DNA from 2 places in the Peribacillus sp. RS7 genome. Region 1 is predicted to be linked to the other one. Evidence: riboswitches for the same ligand, from Rfam matches in the RefSeq annotation. Region 1 holds a riboswitch; the other holds the start of a gene.
What was found. A riboswitch is a leader RNA that binds a small molecule or an ion and turns the genes downstream of it on or off. The one in region 1 is predicted to bind lysine.
Positions count from the first base shown of each region.

Region 2: it holds a riboswitch for lysine, as region 1 does, so the genes downstream of both, ACDZ29_RS08525 (amino acid permease) here and ACDZ29_RS02440 (aspartate kinase) in region 1, are expected to answer to the same signal.

Region 1 is NZ_CP168135.1:461,953-471,357, reverse strand. Features, by position in the region: gene ACDZ29_RS02470 (TetR/AcrR family transcriptional regulator) at 1-169, shown strand, start outside; gene ACDZ29_RS02465 (enoyl-CoA hydratase) at 293-1,066, shown strand; gene ACDZ29_RS02460 (electron transfer flavoprotein subunit beta/FixA family protein) at 1,178-1,951, shown strand; gene ACDZ29_RS02455 (electron transfer flavoprotein subunit alpha/FixB family protein) at 2,021-2,998, shown strand; gene trxA (thioredoxin) at 3,210-3,524, shown strand; gene uvrC (excinuclease ABC subunit UvrC) at 3,627-5,399, shown strand; lysine riboswitch at 5,461-5,637, shown strand; gene ACDZ29_RS02440 (aspartate kinase) at 5,727-6,959, shown strand; gene ACDZ29_RS02435 (YslB family protein) at 7,024-7,494, opposite strand; gene ACDZ29_RS02430 (succinate dehydrogenase cytochrome b558 subunit) at 7,879-8,487, shown strand; gene sdhA (succinate dehydrogenase flavoprotein subunit) at 8,558-9,405, shown strand, end outside.
Region 2 is NZ_CP168135.1:1,628,366-1,637,770, forward strand. Features, by position in the region: gene ACDZ29_RS08490 (FtsW/RodA/SpoVE family cell cycle protein) at 49-1,221, opposite strand; gene ACDZ29_RS08495 (metal ABC transporter permease) at 1,369-2,250, opposite strand; gene ACDZ29_RS08500 (metal ABC transporter permease) at 2,247-3,170, opposite strand; gene ACDZ29_RS08505 (metal ABC transporter ATP-binding protein) at 3,181-3,936, opposite strand; gene ACDZ29_RS08510 (metal ABC transporter solute-binding protein, Zn/Mn family) at 3,949-4,872, opposite strand; gene ACDZ29_RS08515 (hypothetical protein) at 5,320-5,511, opposite strand; gene ACDZ29_RS08520 (LacI family DNA-binding transcriptional regulator) at 5,760-6,722, shown strand; lysine riboswitch at 6,968-7,152, shown strand; gene ACDZ29_RS08525 (amino acid permease) at 7,249-8,700, shown strand; gene ACDZ29_RS08530 (alpha-glucosidase) at 8,751-9,405, opposite strand, start outside.

The sequences.
Region 1 (9,405 bases):
CGGCGAATTTTTGCCTGATTTAAATAATTTACTTGCCAGGCAGATGATTTTTGGAACGATTGACGAAACAGTGACGACTTGGGTCATGAATGAGCAAAAGTATTCGCTCCCAGACCTTGCACCAGACGTTCACCGCCTTCTAATTGGCGGCTGTGGCTTGAAAAGTTAACGATTTTAATAGAGGATGGCTAGCCATCCTCGAAAGAATCGGTTAATATGCTTTCCGGCTTACCGGGAAGTGATACATATAGAATTTTCAAAAAAGTTTGACTAGATGCCAGGAGGGATAGATATGGAATACCTTAAGCTTTCTGTCGAAAATCATGTAGCATTTATAACGATTGATCATGCACCAGCAAATGCGCTTTCTACGGCAATCATCGGAGAGCTGTCACAGGCCTTTGATCAAATTGAGCAAGACGAAGCCGTACGGGTTGTCCTTCTTCATGGTGAAGGAAGATTTTTCTCTGCAGGAGCAGACATTAAAGAGTTTACGGAAGTGACAAACGGTAAGGCTTTCGAGAAGCTGACCAAGAATGGTCAATCTGTATTCGAGAAAATCGAATCTTTTCCAAAGCCGGTCATTGCAGCCATCCATGGTGCGGCGCTTGGCGGAGGATTGGAGCTGGCCATGTCCTGTCACATCCGTTTGGTAACCGAAAAGGCTAAACTAGGTTTGCCTGAACTGCAGTTGGGCTTAATACCTGGATTTGCTGGCACCCAGCGTCTTCCTCGTTATGTGGGTATGGCAAAAGCCGCTGAAATGCTGTTTACAAGTGAACCGATTACAGGTATCCAAGCTGTGCAATGCGGATTGGCCAATCATGCTTTCTCGGATGAAGAACTGATTCCAAAAGCGAAGGAACTAGCCAATAAAATTGCCAAGAAAAGCCCTCTGGCTTTAAAGGCGGCTATAGAATTATTAAATTATTCCAAGCATGATTCCTACTATAAAGGTGTGGAAAGGGAAGCCGACCTCTTTGGCAAAGCTTTCGATACTGCTGACGCAAAAGAAGGAATTGGCGCTTTCATGGAAAAAAGAGAAGCTGTATTCAAAGGGAAATAAATAACTATTTTTATATATCATGCAGGATTTTGATGAAATTTGAAGAATACAATAATATATATCAATAAAATTCATAATCTTCAAAACTCAAATCATTCGGGAGGTATTATCGTGAACATTTATGTACTGCTGAAAAGAACATTTGATACAGAAGAAAAAATTACACTATCCAACGGGAAAATTAATGAGGATGGAGCAGAATTCATCATTAATCCATACGATGAATATGCTGTTGAAGAAGCAATCCAGGTGCGAGATGCACAAGGCGGCGAAGTAACGGTTATTTCTGTCGGAACCGAAGAGGCTGAAAAGCAATTACGCACAGCGCTTGCAATGGGGGCTGACAAAGCCGTATTGATAAATATTGAGGACGACATAGAAAATGGCGATCAATTCACGACTGCCAAAATTATAGGCGAATACTTAAAAGGTAAAAATGCCGATCTAATCATTGCAGGGAACGTTGCAATCGATGGCGGTTCTGGTCAAGTGGGTCCACGAGTTGCCGAGATTTTAGAAATTCCTTATATTACAACCATTACTAAACTGGACATTGCAAATGGAAATGTAAGCGTTATCCGGGATGTCGAAGGGGACTCTGAAACGATCGAAGCATCTCTTCCATTGTTAGTGACAGCTCAACAAGGGCTAAATGAGCCACGTTATCCTTCTTTGCCGGGAATCATGAAAGCGAAGAAAAAACCGCTTGAAGAATTGGAATTGGATGACCTGGATTTGGAAGAGGAAGATGTTGAAGCAAAAACAAAAACGATTGAAATCTACCTTCCTGCGAAAAAAGAAGCTGGAAAAGTATTGAACGGCGAAATCGGTGCCCAAGTCAGCGAACTTGTTCAATTATTACGCAGCGAAGCAAAAGTGATTTAATCGAAACGGTACTTTTAAAACAACAACACACGACAAATAGATAAAATAGAGCACAGGAGGTTTTTATAAATGGCTAGAAAGTTTCTGGTATTGGGCGAAGTTCGCGACGGTTCACTAAGAAATGTATCATTTGAAGCTATCGGTGCGGCTAAACTTGCTGCAGATGGCGGGGAAATCGTAGGTGTTTTAGTTGGTGACAGTGTTCAAAATTTCGGAAATGAATTGATCCAGTATGGTGCAGACCGGGTTGTTGCAGTCGAAAATGATCAATTGAAACAATATACTTCAGATGGTTATGCGCAAGGATTGCTTGCCGTCATCGAGCAGGAAAAGCCAGAAGGGATTTTCTTTGGACATACGGCTCTGGGAAAAGACCTTGCACCTAAATTGGCTGGAAAGCTTGAATCAGGATTGATTTCCGACGTTACATCCATTGAAGAAGAAGGCGGAAATATCGTTTTCACCCGCCCGATATATTCTGGTAAAGCATTTGAAAAGAAAATTGTTACAGATGGCGTGATATTCGCGACAATCCGCCCGAACAATATTGAACCGTTAGCGAAAGATGAGTCCCGTTCTGGTGATGTTTCTGCATTAAGTGTGGATATTAAGGATTTACGCACAATCATCAAAGATGTTGTTAGAAAAGCTAGTGAAGGGGTCGACCTTTCAGAAGCAAAAGTAATCATCGCAGGTGGCCGTGGCGTGAAAAGTGAAGATGGTTTTGAACCATTGAAGGAACTGGCACAAGTACTGGGCGGAGCGGTAGGTGCTTCCCGCGGTGCATGTGATGCGGACTATTGCGATTACTCTTTGCAAATCGGGCAAACGGGTAAAGTCGTTACACCAGACCTTTATATCGCCTGCGGTATTTCTGGAGCGATACAGCATTTAGCGGGGATGTCCAACTCCAAGGTTATCGTTGCCATCAACAAAGACCCGGAAGCTAACATATTCAATATAGCTGATTATGGAATTGTCGGAGATCTTTTCGAAGTCGTTCCATTACTTACGGAAGAATTCAAAAAACTAAAAGTTAACGCTTAAAAGAAATAAATTCTGATGAGGGGCAAGACATTTGGCATAAGCCGATACATGTCTTGCCCCTTCATTTTTTTTGGCTTTTAGGCAAGGTTTGAGCCTGCATATTTACTCTTTTTTTGGACATCCTACCACTGAAGCAAAATATTAGCATCGTTTCTAGCAACAATGGTATACTGTCTTTAGTTATTTGAGTAATTTTGAGGAGGAAATATATATGGCTATTGTAAATGCAACTGACCAAACTTTCACAACAGATACTAGCGAAGGTGTAGTTCTTGTAGATTTTTGGGCACCATGGTGCGGACCTTGTAAAATGATCGCTCCTGTTCTTCAAGAGCTTGATACTGAAATTGGCGATACAGCGAAAATCGTAAAAGTGGATGTAGATGAAAACCAAGAAACAGCTGGGAAATTCGGTGTGATGAGCATCCCGACATTAATCGTCCTTAAAGACGGTGAAGTGGTGGATAAAGTTGTTGGTTTCCAACCTAAAGAAGCACTTGCTGAACTTATTTCAAAACACTCGTAATAGTAAGTTAGCTAAAAAAAGCTTCAAGTCTGCGGACTTGAAGCTTTTTTCGCTAACTTGATATATAATAATTGTAAAATGGGAGAACAGGAGGCTGAATGCATGAACCAACAAATAAAGAATAAACTTGCCCTTCTTCCCGATCAACCTGGTTGTTATTTAATGAAAGATCGTCAGGGAACGATCATATATGTAGGCAAAGCGAAAGTGTTGAAAAATCGTGTCCGTTCTTATTTCACGGGTTCTCATGATGGAAAAACATTTCGGCTTGTGAATGAGATAGAGGATTTTGAATACATCGTTACCTCTTCCAATATCGAGGCGCTTATTTTAGAGCTGAACTTAATCAAAAAACATGATCCAAAATATAATGTCATGCTTAAGGATGATAAGACGTACCCTTTCATCAAGCTGACGGCGGAACGTCATCCACGTCTAATCATTACGCGAAAAGTAAAAAAAGATAAAGGGAAATACTTCGGACCATATCCAAATGCTTTTGCAGCTAACGAAACGAAAAAATTGCTCGATCGCATCTATCCCCTTAGAAAATGCAATACCTTACCTGATCGTGTTTGTCTTTATTATCACCTTGGCCAGTGCCTGGCCCCATGTGTTTATGATGTTGAGGAACAGGAATATAAGAAAATGGTGGATGATATCAACCGCTTCTTGAACGGTGGACATACTGAGATAAAAAAAGAACTGACTGAAAAAATGCTGGAGGCATCAGAAAATCTCGATTTCGAGAGGGCCAAAGAGTTCCGTGACAAAATTGCCCACATCGATATTACGATGGAGAAGCAGAAAATGATGACGACCGATTTCATCGACAGGGATGTATTTGGGTTTGCCTATGATAAAGGCTGGATGTGTGTTCAGGTATTTTTTGTCCGACAGGGTAAATTGATAGAAAGAGATGTTTCACTTTTTCCTGTCTATGATGAACCGGAACAGGAACTTCTTACATTCCTCGGTCAGTTTTACGAGATTACCAACCACTTTAAACCAAAGGAAATCTTGCTGCCTGAGTCAGTGGATGCTGAAATGGCCGAAGGGCTCCTTGGTGTCAAAACGATTCACCCGAAACGGGGATCGAAAAAAGACATGCTTAAATTAGCGAATAAAAATGCCTCCATCGCCCTTCAGGAAAAATTCTCCTTGATTGAACGGGATGAAGAAAGAACCATCAATGCGGTAGAAAACCTCGGGACCCAATTAGGCATCTACACCCCGCACCGAATTGAAGCTTTCGATAACTCCAATATTCAGGGAAGTGACCCTGTTTCCGCTTTAGTCGTGTTCATTGATGGGAAACCGGAAAAAAGGGAGTACCGTAAATATAAGATCAAGACGGTCCAGGGACCTGATGATTATGAATCGATGCGTGAAGTGGTCAGAAGAAGGTATTCACGAGTATTGAAAGAAGGGCTGCCGCTTCCGGACTTAATCATCATCGATGGTGGAAAGGGCCATGTGGAAGCCGTTCGGGATATATTGGAGAATGAATTGGGCCTTGATATTCCACTATCAGGTCTCATTAAGGATGAAAAGCATAGGACCTCGCAGTTGATGATTGGAAATCCGCTTGAACTCGTACCACTTGATTCACGTAGCCAGGAATTTTACTTATTGCAAAGAATTCAGGATGAGGTGCATCGATTCGCGATTACGTTTCATCGCCAGCTACGCGGGAAAAATGCGGTTCACTCCCAGCTAGATGATATTCCAGGTGTCGGGGAAAAGCGAAGGAAGCAATTGTTGAGGCATTTTGGGTCATTAAAGAAAATCAAAGAGGCAACGGCCGAGGAAATTATGGAAGCGGGCATGCCAAAAGGGGTAGCCGAGGGAATCGTAAGAAAATTACAAGAATAATCTTGCTACCGACTATTCCCTATGCTATGATTAAAAGGAATTTTTAACTAGACAACTTAAAAGTGCTGATAGAGGTGCGGAATTCAAGAGTAAAAACCTGGAGAAGTATGAGCTTCCATGAAAGGTTTTGAAAGGGGATGACGCCGAAGGAAGACAAGACTCATACCTTGTTTTTCTGGTCTGACATTTAATAAATGGCGGATTGTCAGGGTTAATACCCTGGAGAGCTATCTCACTGTGTTTACAGTATCAGATATGTGATCACAGCAATGAGATATTTCTCATTGCTTTTTTTATTGCCTAAAAAGGTAGAGAGGGTGCATTAGGATGGCATTAATCGTTCAAAAATTCGGCGGAACATCCGTCGGAAGCGTAGAAAAAATCAAAAATGTTGCCAATCGGGTAATCGAGGAAGTGGAGAATGGAAATGGTGTTGTAGTCGTTGTTTCAGCTATGGGGAAAACCACAGATCAATTGGTTTCCATGGCCCAAGATATTTCCGGAACCCCGAGCAAGAGGGAAATGGATATGCTATTGACGACGGGGGAACAGATCACGATATCCCTGTTAACGATGGCATTGATTGAAAAAGGACATGAAGCCATTTCGTACACAGGCTGGCAGGCAGGCATGCAAACGGAATCCGTTCATGGGAATGCCAGGATTTTAAACATCGATTCTACAAGGATTCAAGCCCAACTCCAGGAAAAGAAAATTGTGGTCGTAGCCGGTTTCCAGGGGAGCGATGCAAATGGGGAAATCACTACCTTAGGGCGGGGTGGTTCCGATACGACGGCGGTTGCCATCGCTGCAGCGCTGAATGCGGATAGATGCGATATTTATACGGATGTAACGGGTGTTTTCACTACGGATCCACGCTACATAAAAGGTGCGCGAAAACTTCAATCCATTTCTTACGATGAGATGCTGGAACTTGCAAACCTGGGGGCGGGCGTCCTACATCCAAGGGCTGTCGAATATGCAAAGAATTATCAAATCCCGCTTGAAGTCCGTTCAAGCATGGAGAGAGAATCAGGAACGATCATAGAGGAGGAAGCAACTATGGAAGAAAACTTAATTGTACGCGGCATTGCTTTTGAAGACAGTATTACTAGGGTCACAATTTATGGTTTGCCACAATCACTTGGTGCATTATCCACAATTTTCACGACACTTGCGAAAAACCGGATTAATGTGGACATCATCATTCAAAGCATGACTGCCGAGGATACGACCAATCTATCATTTTCCACAAAAAGTGAAGATACGGAAGCGGCATTGATCGTGCTGGAAAACAATAAAGAACGATTGGCATTCGACCGAATCGAAACGGAGGGTGGGTTGGCCAAAGTGTCCATCGTCGGATCTGGTATGGTATCCAATCCAGGAGTGGCTGCCGAGATGTTTGAAGTGATGGCCAATACAGGCATCCAAGTGAAAATGGTCAGCACATCGGAAATTAAAGTCTCGACTGTCGTCAATGAAAAGGAAATGGTGAAGGCGGTCGAATCTCTTCATGAAGCATTTAAACTTGGACAGCATGCAAATGTGCTAGCTTGAGTGTAAGGAGTCCAATAAAAAAACAGACTTCCGGTAAAAAGGGTAAGTCTGTTTTAAGGGCTCGTTAGATAGGGTCTCTGGGATCCCATTGGATGGTGAATATCACTTTTTTTGCGCGGCGTTTGATTTCTTCCGTTGATTCGCTGAGGAATTTTTTTTGCAGTGTAAACTGCTCGGCAAGGAAACCGGCTTCAAGTTGGAAGTGACAGTCAGGGTGTAAATCCAGGCGGCGGCTGATTATTTCACCCGTCAGGGATAATTCCATCTCGTTTTTTGAATACTTCATGATTTCCAGATTGCCCCATCCAGCGCTCTGGAAAAATTCAATCACTTCCTGATCGCCATTCAATGGGAATTTTCTTGCTAACTGTTTACCTGCCCAATAGAGGATTTGATTAGAGTCTTTTCCGAGAATATCGTTCAATAGAACTTCTCTGATTAATTCGTATCCGAAAGCTGGAACTTGGAATTCTTCAGTTTGAATTTCTTCAGCTTGAATCTCTTCTTCTATCGCAGCAGCAATATTTTTTTTCATAGTTTATCGCCTCTTTCTGTAAATCTATTATAAACGTATTTCTTTTGCAAATTATACTGTTTTTTATTTATTTAAATAACAATTGGAAAAAAATGAGAAATTATACCGAGATATTAATAGTTAAATTTGAAATTTCTTCAAAATATCATCTTGACAAACAAAAAATAGCCAATTTAATCCAATAAAATCTATTCTGAAAAAGAGATTTCTTGTATCCGTTTTCTTGACGCACATAGAAGTCAGGAGTAAAATGGACATGTCACATAATTGTAAAGGAAGTATAGAGGAGTTTTTTTGACTCTATACTGTATTTTCACGCGGAGATAAAAGGTAGCCACCAGTTTATCTTTGCATGATTTTTCACAAATTAAGGGGGGGCACTTAGTGGCAAAAAATCGTGAGTTTGGGAATCGCAGGCTTCATTCACTTCTAGGAGTAATTCCAATTGGTCTATTCCTAATTTTTCATTTATCGGTAAACTTTATGGCAACAAAAGGAGAAGAAACTTTTAATGGGGCAGTTCATTTAATTGAGTATACGCCCGTGAAGATTTTGGTAGAATGGGTCGTTATCTATCTACCGCTCATTTTCCATGCTGTGTACGGAATTTATATTGCCTTTACAGCAAAAAACAATTTAGGCAGATTTAGTTTCTTCCGTAACTGGATGTTCATGCTGCAACGTCTAACTGGAATCATAACGTTGATTTTCCTTGTTTGGCATATATGGGCAACTAGAATTCAAGCAGCTATGGGTGCTGAAGTTAACTTTGATATGATGGCTGAAATTTTCTCTAGTCCATTTATGATTGTGTTCTATATTGTTGGTATTATCTCGGCAATTTTCCACTTTGCTAATGGATTATGGTCATTTGCAGTGAGCTGGGGTCTTACAGTTTCACCTAAATCGCAAAAAATCATGACTTACTTTACATTGATCGTTTTCGTTCTTCTTTCTTATATCGGAATTAGCGCAATTTTCGCTTTCGTATAAGAAGATAGAGTTCATTTATAAGTATTAGGAAAAACATAGCTTGGCTAATGGAAATAAGGGAGTGACAGAATTGGGTAAAGGTAAAATAGTTATCGTTGGTGGAGGTCTAGCTGGATTAATGGCTACGATCAAAGCAGCAGAGCTGGGACAACAGGTTGATTTATTTTCTTTAGTGCCTGTTAAACGCTCTCACTCAGTTTGTGCCCAAGGCGGAATCAATGGGGCAGTAAATACAAAAGGTGAAGGGGATTCTCCATATATCCACTTCGACGATACAGTTTATGGCGGAGATTTCTTGGCTAACCAACCGCCGGTTAAAGCGATGTGCGAAGCAGCACCATCTATTATCCATATGTTTGACCGTATGGGTGTTATGTTCAACCGTACTCCGGAAGGTCTTCTTGATTTCCGTCGTTTCGGTGGTACTCAACATAGCCGTACAGCATTTGCTGGTGCAACAACTGGTCAACAATTACTTTACGCATTGGACGAGCAGGTTCGCCGTTATGAAGTTGAAGGCCTTGTAACGAAATATGAAGGCTGGGAATTCCTTGGAGCTGTTATCGATGATGAACAAACAGCACGTGGTATCGTAGCTCAAAACCTGACTTCAATGGAAATCAAATCATTCCCTGGCGACGCAGTCATCATGGCGAGCGGTGGCCCTGGAATCATTTTCGGTAAATCAACTAACTCAATGATCAATACAGGCTCAGCAGCTTCCATCGTTTATCAACAAGGTGTAAATTATGCAAATGGTGAGTTCATTCAAATTCACCCGACTGCAATCCCTGGAGATGACAAACTTCGTCTAATGAGTGAATCCGCTCGTGGTGAAGGTGGACGTATCTGGACATATAAAGACGGAAAACCTTGGTATTTCCTTGAAGAAAAATACCCTGCTTATGGTAATCTAGT
Region 2 (9,405 bases), 1.2 Mb from region 1:
GTTTTTTTGCTACAAATAAAGCCGGCCCATGGTGGGCCGGCTTTCCATTTAGATATCCGTTGAAAACATATACTTCTTATAGTGATACCGAATGCTGAATATTAAGCCCATGGCCATCATGTTCCCCATTAGCGAGCTTCCTCCATAACTGACAAATGGAAGCGGAATCCCCGTAATCGGTAAAAGGCCTACAGTCATGCCGATATTCTGAAAAACATGAAACGTCAACATGCTTATAACGCCAACACAGATATATGTATAGAAGTTATTTTTCGTGTCCATTCCCGTTTTTGTTATATGGTAAATCAATAGGAAAAACAAGGAAATAATGATACTTGATCCGATGAAGCCGAATTCTTCACCGATGATACTGAAAATGAAATCCGAATGACTCTCAGGCAAATACACTTCCCTCGAACCGATTCCCTTGCCTGTGGTCTGGCCGGAGCCGATAGCCAGTAATGATTTGGTTAAGTGATATCCTTCGGAGCTGGCATAATTATATGGATCCAGCCAAGAATAGATACGGCCGAATTGATATGATTTTACCCCTAGGTATTTTTCCAGGATTTCCGGCTTCCAAAGGACGAAGTATAGGACCAAGGAAGCGACGACAATTCCTCCCGAAACGATCGGCAGCAGGATCTTCCATGATACCCCTGATATGAAAATCATTCCGAGCATGATTGACATGATGACAAGCGAGGTACCCAAATCCGGCTGTTGCATGATTAACAATAAGGGGGCACCAGTCACAAGACCGATTTTAATAAGTAGCCAAATATCGGTTTGAATTGTTTTCAACGTGTTTTTGAGATGATGGTTCGAGATGACATTCGCTAAAGCCAGGATCAGGAAAACCTTCATGAATTCCGATGGCTGAATCGAACCGATTCCCGGAATGATGAACCAACTTTTCGCACCATTCCGGACAGGAACGATGGAATCTGGCATAATGATCAGCAAAAAAAGCAAAAATAATCCGAAGCCATAGGCATACCAAGAGATTTTTTTCAGCTGATCCGAATCCAGGGTGATGAACCCTAATACGATTCCAATCCCCACTATATACCAAAAAATTTGTTTAATTAAGAAGTTTTCAACGTACTGTCCAGTCGTTTGGGCACTATAGATTGCTAAGCAACTTCCAACGCATAATAACAGCAATATTGTGACCAAAGAAAAATCTATTCGTGATGAAAATTTATTTTGTTCTTCCATGCTTAACTCTCCCTTAAAAAGGCTCCTGCGATACAACTATAAATACACTTATTCATTATACTTTAAACAAATAAAATCACAACTATATAGAAGAATAGTTTACAGGCTTCACGGAGTTATTTCCATGAAGCCTGTAGGCAGGGGGAGTTATACATGTGATTCCTTTGATTTTCTCCGTTTCAGCAATCTGCTGACCAATCCATGGCTTGGGGAAAAGAGAAAGGCCAATCCGAATAATATGGCGGCCGATCCCACCATGCAACCGGATATCGAAGCATCCATAATGGTAGCTGAATAGTAACCGATGATGGAACTTAGCACCCCGACCCCGATACTGACCAATATCATACGGCTTAAACGGTCTGACAGCAGATAAGCCGTTGCCGCAGGTATGATGAGCATTCCAACTACTAAAATGGAACCTACACTATCAAAAGAAGCTACAGTTGTCAGTGAAATGAGGCTCATCAATAAGTAATGAAAGAACAGTACAGGAATTCCCATTGCAGCCGCAAGTGATGGATCAAAGGATACGAGTTTAAACTGTTTGAAGAAAAGGAAAATCAGGATGAGGTTCAGGATGAAGCAACCGCCGACGATCCAAACAGCTTTTGGTCCAGCCTCGATTCCCGCGATGGTCATCGTGTTCCAGGGAGTATAGGCTATTTCGCCATAAAGGACATGTTCCAAGTCAAAATCTATTTGTTGCGTATACAAGCTCACGAGTACGATCCCCATTGCAAAAAGGGAAGTGAATACAATCCCGATCGCTGCGTCAGATTGAACACCCGACGATTGGAACAGCTGGATTAAGAATACTGTAAGTAAACCTAGAGCAGCTGCCCCAATCAGCATTGGAACCGAGTCACGAGTCCCGGTTATTAAAAATGCCAATACGATTCCCGGCAAAACGGAATGACTGATGGCATCCCCTATCAACGTCATTTTCCTGACTATCAAAAAGCATCCTAAAACACTGCAAGAACTCGCCACCAATGCTCCGACTAAAATAATCCAAAAATCATTCATGATGAGTGGCTCCTTTTCCTTCTATCCTGTTCGAGAGAATATTTCTTTTTTGTCGATACCCTTCTCCATACAGATGAAAGCACTCCGCGTTTAGGTGCAAAAAGCATGGAAAAGAAAAACCATACCGTCGCGGATAAGACAATTAAAGGTCCTGTTGGCAAATCATTCACTGAGGTACTGATCAACGTTCCAGACACACCGCTCAACATTCCGAATACACCGGACAGGATGACCATGATATGCAGCCGCTCCGTCCAATACCTCGCAGAAACAGCTGGCGTGATTAGTAAAGATGCCATCAACACGACGCCTACAGCCTGGATACCGATCACTACAGCTGCCACGATCAGCATCATGATGAAATAATCCAGAAAAACAACCGGCAATCCCATTCCCTTAGCAAAACCAGGGTCAAAGGATAGTAATTTGAATTCTTTAAAAAACACGGTACAAGTGAAAATGAGTATAAAGGAAACCGTCATCATCATATATACATCGGACATGACCATTGAAGCCGTCTGCCCGAATAAAAAGGTATCCAATCCACTCTGGTTTCCATACTCGCTCTGCTGAATCTGTGTAAGCATGACAATTCCGAAGCCAAAGAAGGAAGATAAGACGATTCCCAAGGCCGCATCCTGCTTGATCTTACTGTATCGCGTTAGCACACTGATCAAGAAAACAGCCACTAAGCCAGCCAGGGCAGCTCCTATAAGAAAATAGGAAGTGGATTTCACTCCAGTTAACATAAAGGCGACACAGATACCTGGTAACGCTGCATGTGCTAGTGTGTCGCCAAGCAAAGACTGCTTTCTGAGGTAGGCAAAACTGCCGATGACCCCACTGCTTAATCCTAGGAACATCGTGCCAAGCAAAATCCACCTTGTATTTGGATCGGTAATAATATCCAGTATATTCATCGTGTACACCTCATTTTAATAACAGGCCGGACTTTGTGTCTGATAGTATCGCTAGGCGGCCTCCATATGTTGCCTGCAAGTATTCGGGAATGAACACTTCTTCTGTCGGTCCTATTTTCATCACCTTTTTATTCAATAACATCGTCCAGTCGAAATATTCCTTCACGGTGGAAAGATCATGGTGCACAACCAGAACGGTTTTGCCTTTTTCCTTCAATTCCATCAGCAATTGTATGATTGCTTTCTCTGTTGCGGCATCCACCCCTACGAACGGTTCATCCATAAAATAAATATCCGCTTCCTGTGCCAATGCACGGGCCAGGAATATCCTTTGCTGCTGCCCGCCTGATAGCTGGCTGATTTGGCGGTTAGCGTATTCAGCCATCCCCACCTTATCAAGGCACTCCATCCCCTTCTGCTTTTCGCCCTTCCCTGGTCGCTTCAGCCATCCGAGATGACCATATCTGCCCATCATCACGACATCGAGTGCGTTGGTCGGAAAATCCCAATCCACTGACTCCCGCTGCGGTACATAGCCGATACTCTTCCTCATCGATTTATAAGTAGATCCCTTTATTGTGATTTCTCCCGAAATTTTTGGAATCAATTCGAGTATCCCCTTTATCAAAGTGGATTTCCCTGCTCCATTGGGGCCAATGATACCAATTAAATTCCCTTCAGGCACCTCAAATGAGACATCTTCAACAACCGGTTTCTTATGATAAGCAATCGTTAAATTCTCGACCTTCAAAGCTGATTGATACATTTTTTCTCCCCCTTATTTCAAAGCACGGACGATGGTGTCGGTATTATGACGGACCATTCCGATATACGTTCCTTCTTCCGTCCCTCTTTCACCCATTGCATCCGAGAATAATTCACCGCCAATTTCCACTTTGTGGCCCTGCTTCCCGGCACCTTGAATCACAGCCTCGATAGCCTTCCTTGGCACGCTAGACTCAATGAAAATCGCTTTTATTTTGTTCTCTACAAGATAATTCCGCATATCAGTCACATCTTTTGATCCATATTCCGATAATGTATTGATCCCTTGAAGCCCTCTTACGTCCAGACCATATGACTGGCCGAAGTATCCAAAAGCATCATGTGCTGTAACGAGCACCCGTTGATCTTCTGGTATTTCATTTATTTCTTCTTGAACATATTTATCAAGTTCCTCCAACTGCAGTACGTACTCTTCATAATTTTCACGATAACTTGATTCATGGTCCGGATCAGTAGCAATCAACTCTTTCTTAACTGCTTCCGCCGCTACTATCCAAAGCTTTACATCAAACCATACGTGGGGATCATGTTCCTTCGCACTAACTTTTCGAAGTTGGTCCTCCTTGAAATCCTCCGTTACGGCAATCGTCGGTTTATCCTTGCTCATCATTTCAAATATATCCGTCATTTTCCCCTCAAGATGCACACCGTTATAAAAAATCATATCAGCCGAATCCAGTGTCTTCACATCACCCTGTGTCGCTTTATATAGATGGGGGTCGACTCCCGGTCCCATTAAACTTGTGACCTCTACATGTTTACCGCCGATATTCTCAACCAAGTCCCCAATCATTCCCGTTGTTGCAACGACATTCAACTTGCTACTGCCTTTATCCCTTTCGGCCGCGTCATTGCCGCACCCCGTTAAAATCAGCAATGCAGCAAGCACGCCCCCAATAGATTTTAGAAAACCCATCCATATTCCCTCCCTTTTTCATCTCTCTAAAAATGTTTGCCATGTGCAAAATTAAGCGTAAATTTTTTTACATTGTCGCAAATGCTAAAAAGTTTCCTCTACACAACTTATTTTATACTATACACAAGTATATGAAAAAAGTGCAACAATTTTTTCATAAAGCAGATTAATCATTTATTAAAAATCCCCAAAAATAACTTCGGGATCTGAGTTCACCGAATGATTTTACAAACAGCAAAAAACTGTCCGGAAAATCACGTGCACCTTCCGGACAGTCAGTCATTTCTATGAAGAAGAGTTCCCTCTTCCATAACATGAAACGTGATGAAGTTATATTTATATTGTGGAGTTTTAATGGTGAAAATAAACTTGAGGGGCTATTTCGATTGTTTATGGCGGGAAAACGTGAAATTCACGAGTAAATGCATGGGTTTCACGAGTAAAGTGTCAAAATTCACGAGTAAAAGCGCGGATTTCACGAGTAAAGTGCCAAAATTCACGAGTAAATGCGGAATTCACGAGTAATTCCTTATTATTCACTAGGAAAATGGCGAATTTCACGCCTAATGCCGTGGAATACAGAGTAAATCGCGTAATTCCCGACGGGCATTCCGTCATTCCATGTGCGCTGCCACTCATTTTTCCGACTTCAATGAAATTGCCAGGTACGCCAATCCCAATTCGATTCCGCAAAGTACAAACAGGGTAATTAAAGTTTGGACCATCATGATCTCCTCCTCCTCTAAGACTTAAACCAATCTTAAAGGATGAAACCCATACCAGAACAAGACCTTATTTGAAGAAATCCTCAGCAGCCCCACTGTGTTCTCTTGCTATGAAATGGGTTTCATACTGTACAATATAAAAAAAGAAAATACGGTGATCCCATGACAAATATTAAAGAAATTGCTCAAAGTGCTGGTGTATCTGTCTCAACAGTGTCCCGTGTATTGAATGACCATCCTTATGTAAGCCCTGAAAAAAGAGCGAGCGTTTTACAAGCCATTGACCGTTTGAATTATTCAAGAAACATCAACGCCATCCATCTTTCTAAAGGCAAAACAAATCTTATCGGCATCATCATCCCCTTCACCAATCACCCATATTACGGGGCAATCGTTAACGGAATTTCTAAACAGGCGAATGCAATCGGCTGTCATCTAGTCATCTTTCAGACCCATTACGAAAGAGAGAAAGAAATCCAGGCTTTGAATATGCTGCAAATGAAGCAACTCGATGGCATTATCGTTTGTTCAAGAATTTCGGAAATGAAAATCCTCTTGGAGTATCAAAAATATGGACCGATTATCTTATGTGAAGATACAGCCCAGGCTGAATTCTCATCCATCAGCGTTGATCATTATGCAGCTTTCTCCTGTGCCCTTGAATACGTGATTGCTAAAGGTTATCAGAAAATCGGATACAGTCTTGGCCGTAAAAAGAGCAGAAACAGTTCTCTCCGTACAAAGGCTTTTAACGATATCATGAGTAAACATCAACTTATAAACAATAAAGATTGGCTGTTTGAAGGCAGTTATCACATCAAAGACGGTGAACAATTGTTTCAGGATTGGAATTCGATGATGAATAAACCTGAGGCCATCATCATCACTAATGATGACACGGCGGCAGGCTTCATTCTAACAGCTAAGAAATCTGGCTTGAGGGTACCTGAAGATGTGGCCATTCTCGGCTTCAATAATGATAGCCTGAGTGAAATGCTCGAAATCACGACCATTTCCTTACCGCTGGAATGGATTGGGAAAATGGCAGTGGATCTATTCGAGAATCCCGAAGTGGTCAAACATGTAAAACTGGAATACGCCCTTATAAAAAGAAGGAGCGTTTAATAACGCTAAGAATAGCTTTACTTTTGTATCATCAAATCTTCCAGACTTTCTTGAACTAGGAAAAAATAACCACATAAAATAATCATTGCGATATCCATGAGATTATTTTATAATTTTGATATAGTAAAGTTTACTCAATTACTAGCAATCTATTAGCTATTGCATGAATTTCATGAGTATAATCGTCCGTCGTCAATTACAAGATGGCGCAACGATTTAAGAAAATTGAATACTTCCTCATTTACCGATGAGTTAGAGGCTGCAGCTTATAAAAGTAAAACGGACGAGATTCTGGAAAATTAAAGACTCCGTTTGAAAGGATAAGTTGCCGAAGTTTGGGTATATTCCATGTATACCTTGGCTGGCGGTGTTTCCGAACAGGAACATCACTGTCACGTTTTTTCTAAAAGCGTGGGGAGCTATCTTCGGAAGGATAAACGGGTTTATTATAAACAGCCGTCGATCTTTTTCGACTGCTGTTTTTTTATATTTCGTTCCCTTCCAATAAAAAGGAGTGTAACATCAATTGGCAAATTCACAACAAGCATCAAGCCCTACTGAATTGAAAAGGAGCCTGAAAGCGCGGCACTTGATGATGATTTCATTAGGTGGAACGATTGGAACAGGTTTATTTTTAGCAAGTGGCGGTGCCATTCATTCAGCCGGACCCGGCGGTGCCTTGGTGGCATACGCGATTATCGGCATCATGGTTTATTACTTAATGACAAGTCTTGCAGAAATGGCAGCGTTCATGCCAGTGGCCGGTTCGTTCCGTGTCTATGCATCCAAATTCGTCGATCCGTCTTTCGGTTTTGCGATTGGATGGAACTACTGGTATAACTGGGCAATCACCATTGCCGCTGAATTAGCAGCCGTTGTCTTAATTATGAAGTTCTGGTTCCCGGATAGTCCTTCCTTTATCTGGAGTGCCATTGCGTTAATTACAATGTTTCTTATCAATTACATGTCCGTTAAAGGTTTTGGGGAAACGGAATTCTGGTTTGCCATGATCAAAGTCGTGACGGTCGTCATATTCTTGATCACTGGTGTCTTGATCATCCTCGGAATCATGGGTGGGAAAGACCCAATTGGTTTTTCCAATTTCACAATGGGCGAAGGTCCCTTTAACGGGGGGTTCTTCACGATTCTAGGCGTATTCATGGCAGCTGGCTTTTCTTTCCAAGGAACTGAATTGCTTGGAGTGACGGCTGGTGAAAGTGAGGATCCGGAAAAAAATATCCCTAAAGCGATCAGATCCGTTTTCTGGCGCATCATCTTATTCTATATCCTTGCAATTTTTGTAATTGGAATGATCATACCGTTTACGGATTCACGTTTATTGAGTGAAGATGTTGCCGTAAGTCCATTCACGCTTGTATTTGAACGTGCGGGCCTTGCATTTGCTGCATCCATCATGAACGCGATCATTTTATCATCTGTACTCTCTGCCGGTAACTCTGGCATGTACGCTTCAACCCGTATGCTATGGGACTTGGCGCGTGATGGGAAAGCACCGAAATTCCTTGGCAAGTTAGATAAAAGAGGAGTACCAGTGAATGCACTTATCGTGACTTCCTTAGTTGGCTGCGTTGCATTCTTAGCTTCATTTTTCGGAGATGGTGTTGTTTATATCTGGTTATTGAATGCTTCAGGCATGGCCGGATTCGTCACCTGGGTCGGGATTGCGATTGCCCATTATCGGTTCCGCAAAGCCTACGTAGCTCAAGGCCTTGATATGAATGCTTTACCATACCGGGCCAAAGGCTTCCCATTCGGACCTATATTCGCACTTGTCCTTTGTATCATCATTATCATTGGACAAGGCTATCAAGCCTTCAGCAGCAATGGGATAGATTGGAATTCAATGTTCGTTTCCTACATTGGCTTGATTCTATTTTTCGTCCTATGGTTCGGCTATAAAATTAAGCATAAAACGAAAATAATTCCCCTTGAGGAATGTGACCTTAAATCCAAATAATACGTAAAAGGACCTGCTCTTCTCTAAACGGGGAAGAACAGGTCCTTTTTTCATTTCAAATGATAAACACGACATTCATATGGACGCAGAGGTTTGGTGGAGATTCCTTCTTCTTCCTGATCATAATTACCGATCAGCCTTGTAGCAGAATATGCATGCAGCTCTTCAGGCAAAGAATAGGAGGCCGGCTCCTCTTTAAAGTTGCATAGCACTAACAGCTTTTCTTCTTCAAACGTTCTCGTATAGGCAAATATTCGTTCATCATCTGGACAGAGCAGTTCAAAACGGCCATAAACGACGATTTCATGATTCTTGCGTATTTGGATAAGCCTTTTATAAAAATGAAAAATGGAATTCGGATCATTGTAGGCTTTTTCCGCATTGATCTCGGGAAAATTGGGATTAACCTTAATCCATGGACTCCCATTTGTGAATCCTGCGTTCCGGGAGTCATTCCACTGAATCGGTGTCCTCGCATTATCCCTGCTGCGGGCGTGAATGGCTGACATCATCCGCTCTTTTGACCAGCCACGCGAATTGACGAGTTCGTCATATGAATTCAACGTTTCAATATCCCGGTATTCATCGATGCTTTCAAATGTAACATTGGTCATGCCCAACTCTTCCCCTTGATATATATAAGGTGTCCCCTGAAGCATATGAAGACAAGCGGCAAGCATCTTTGCGCTTTCAATACGATACTTT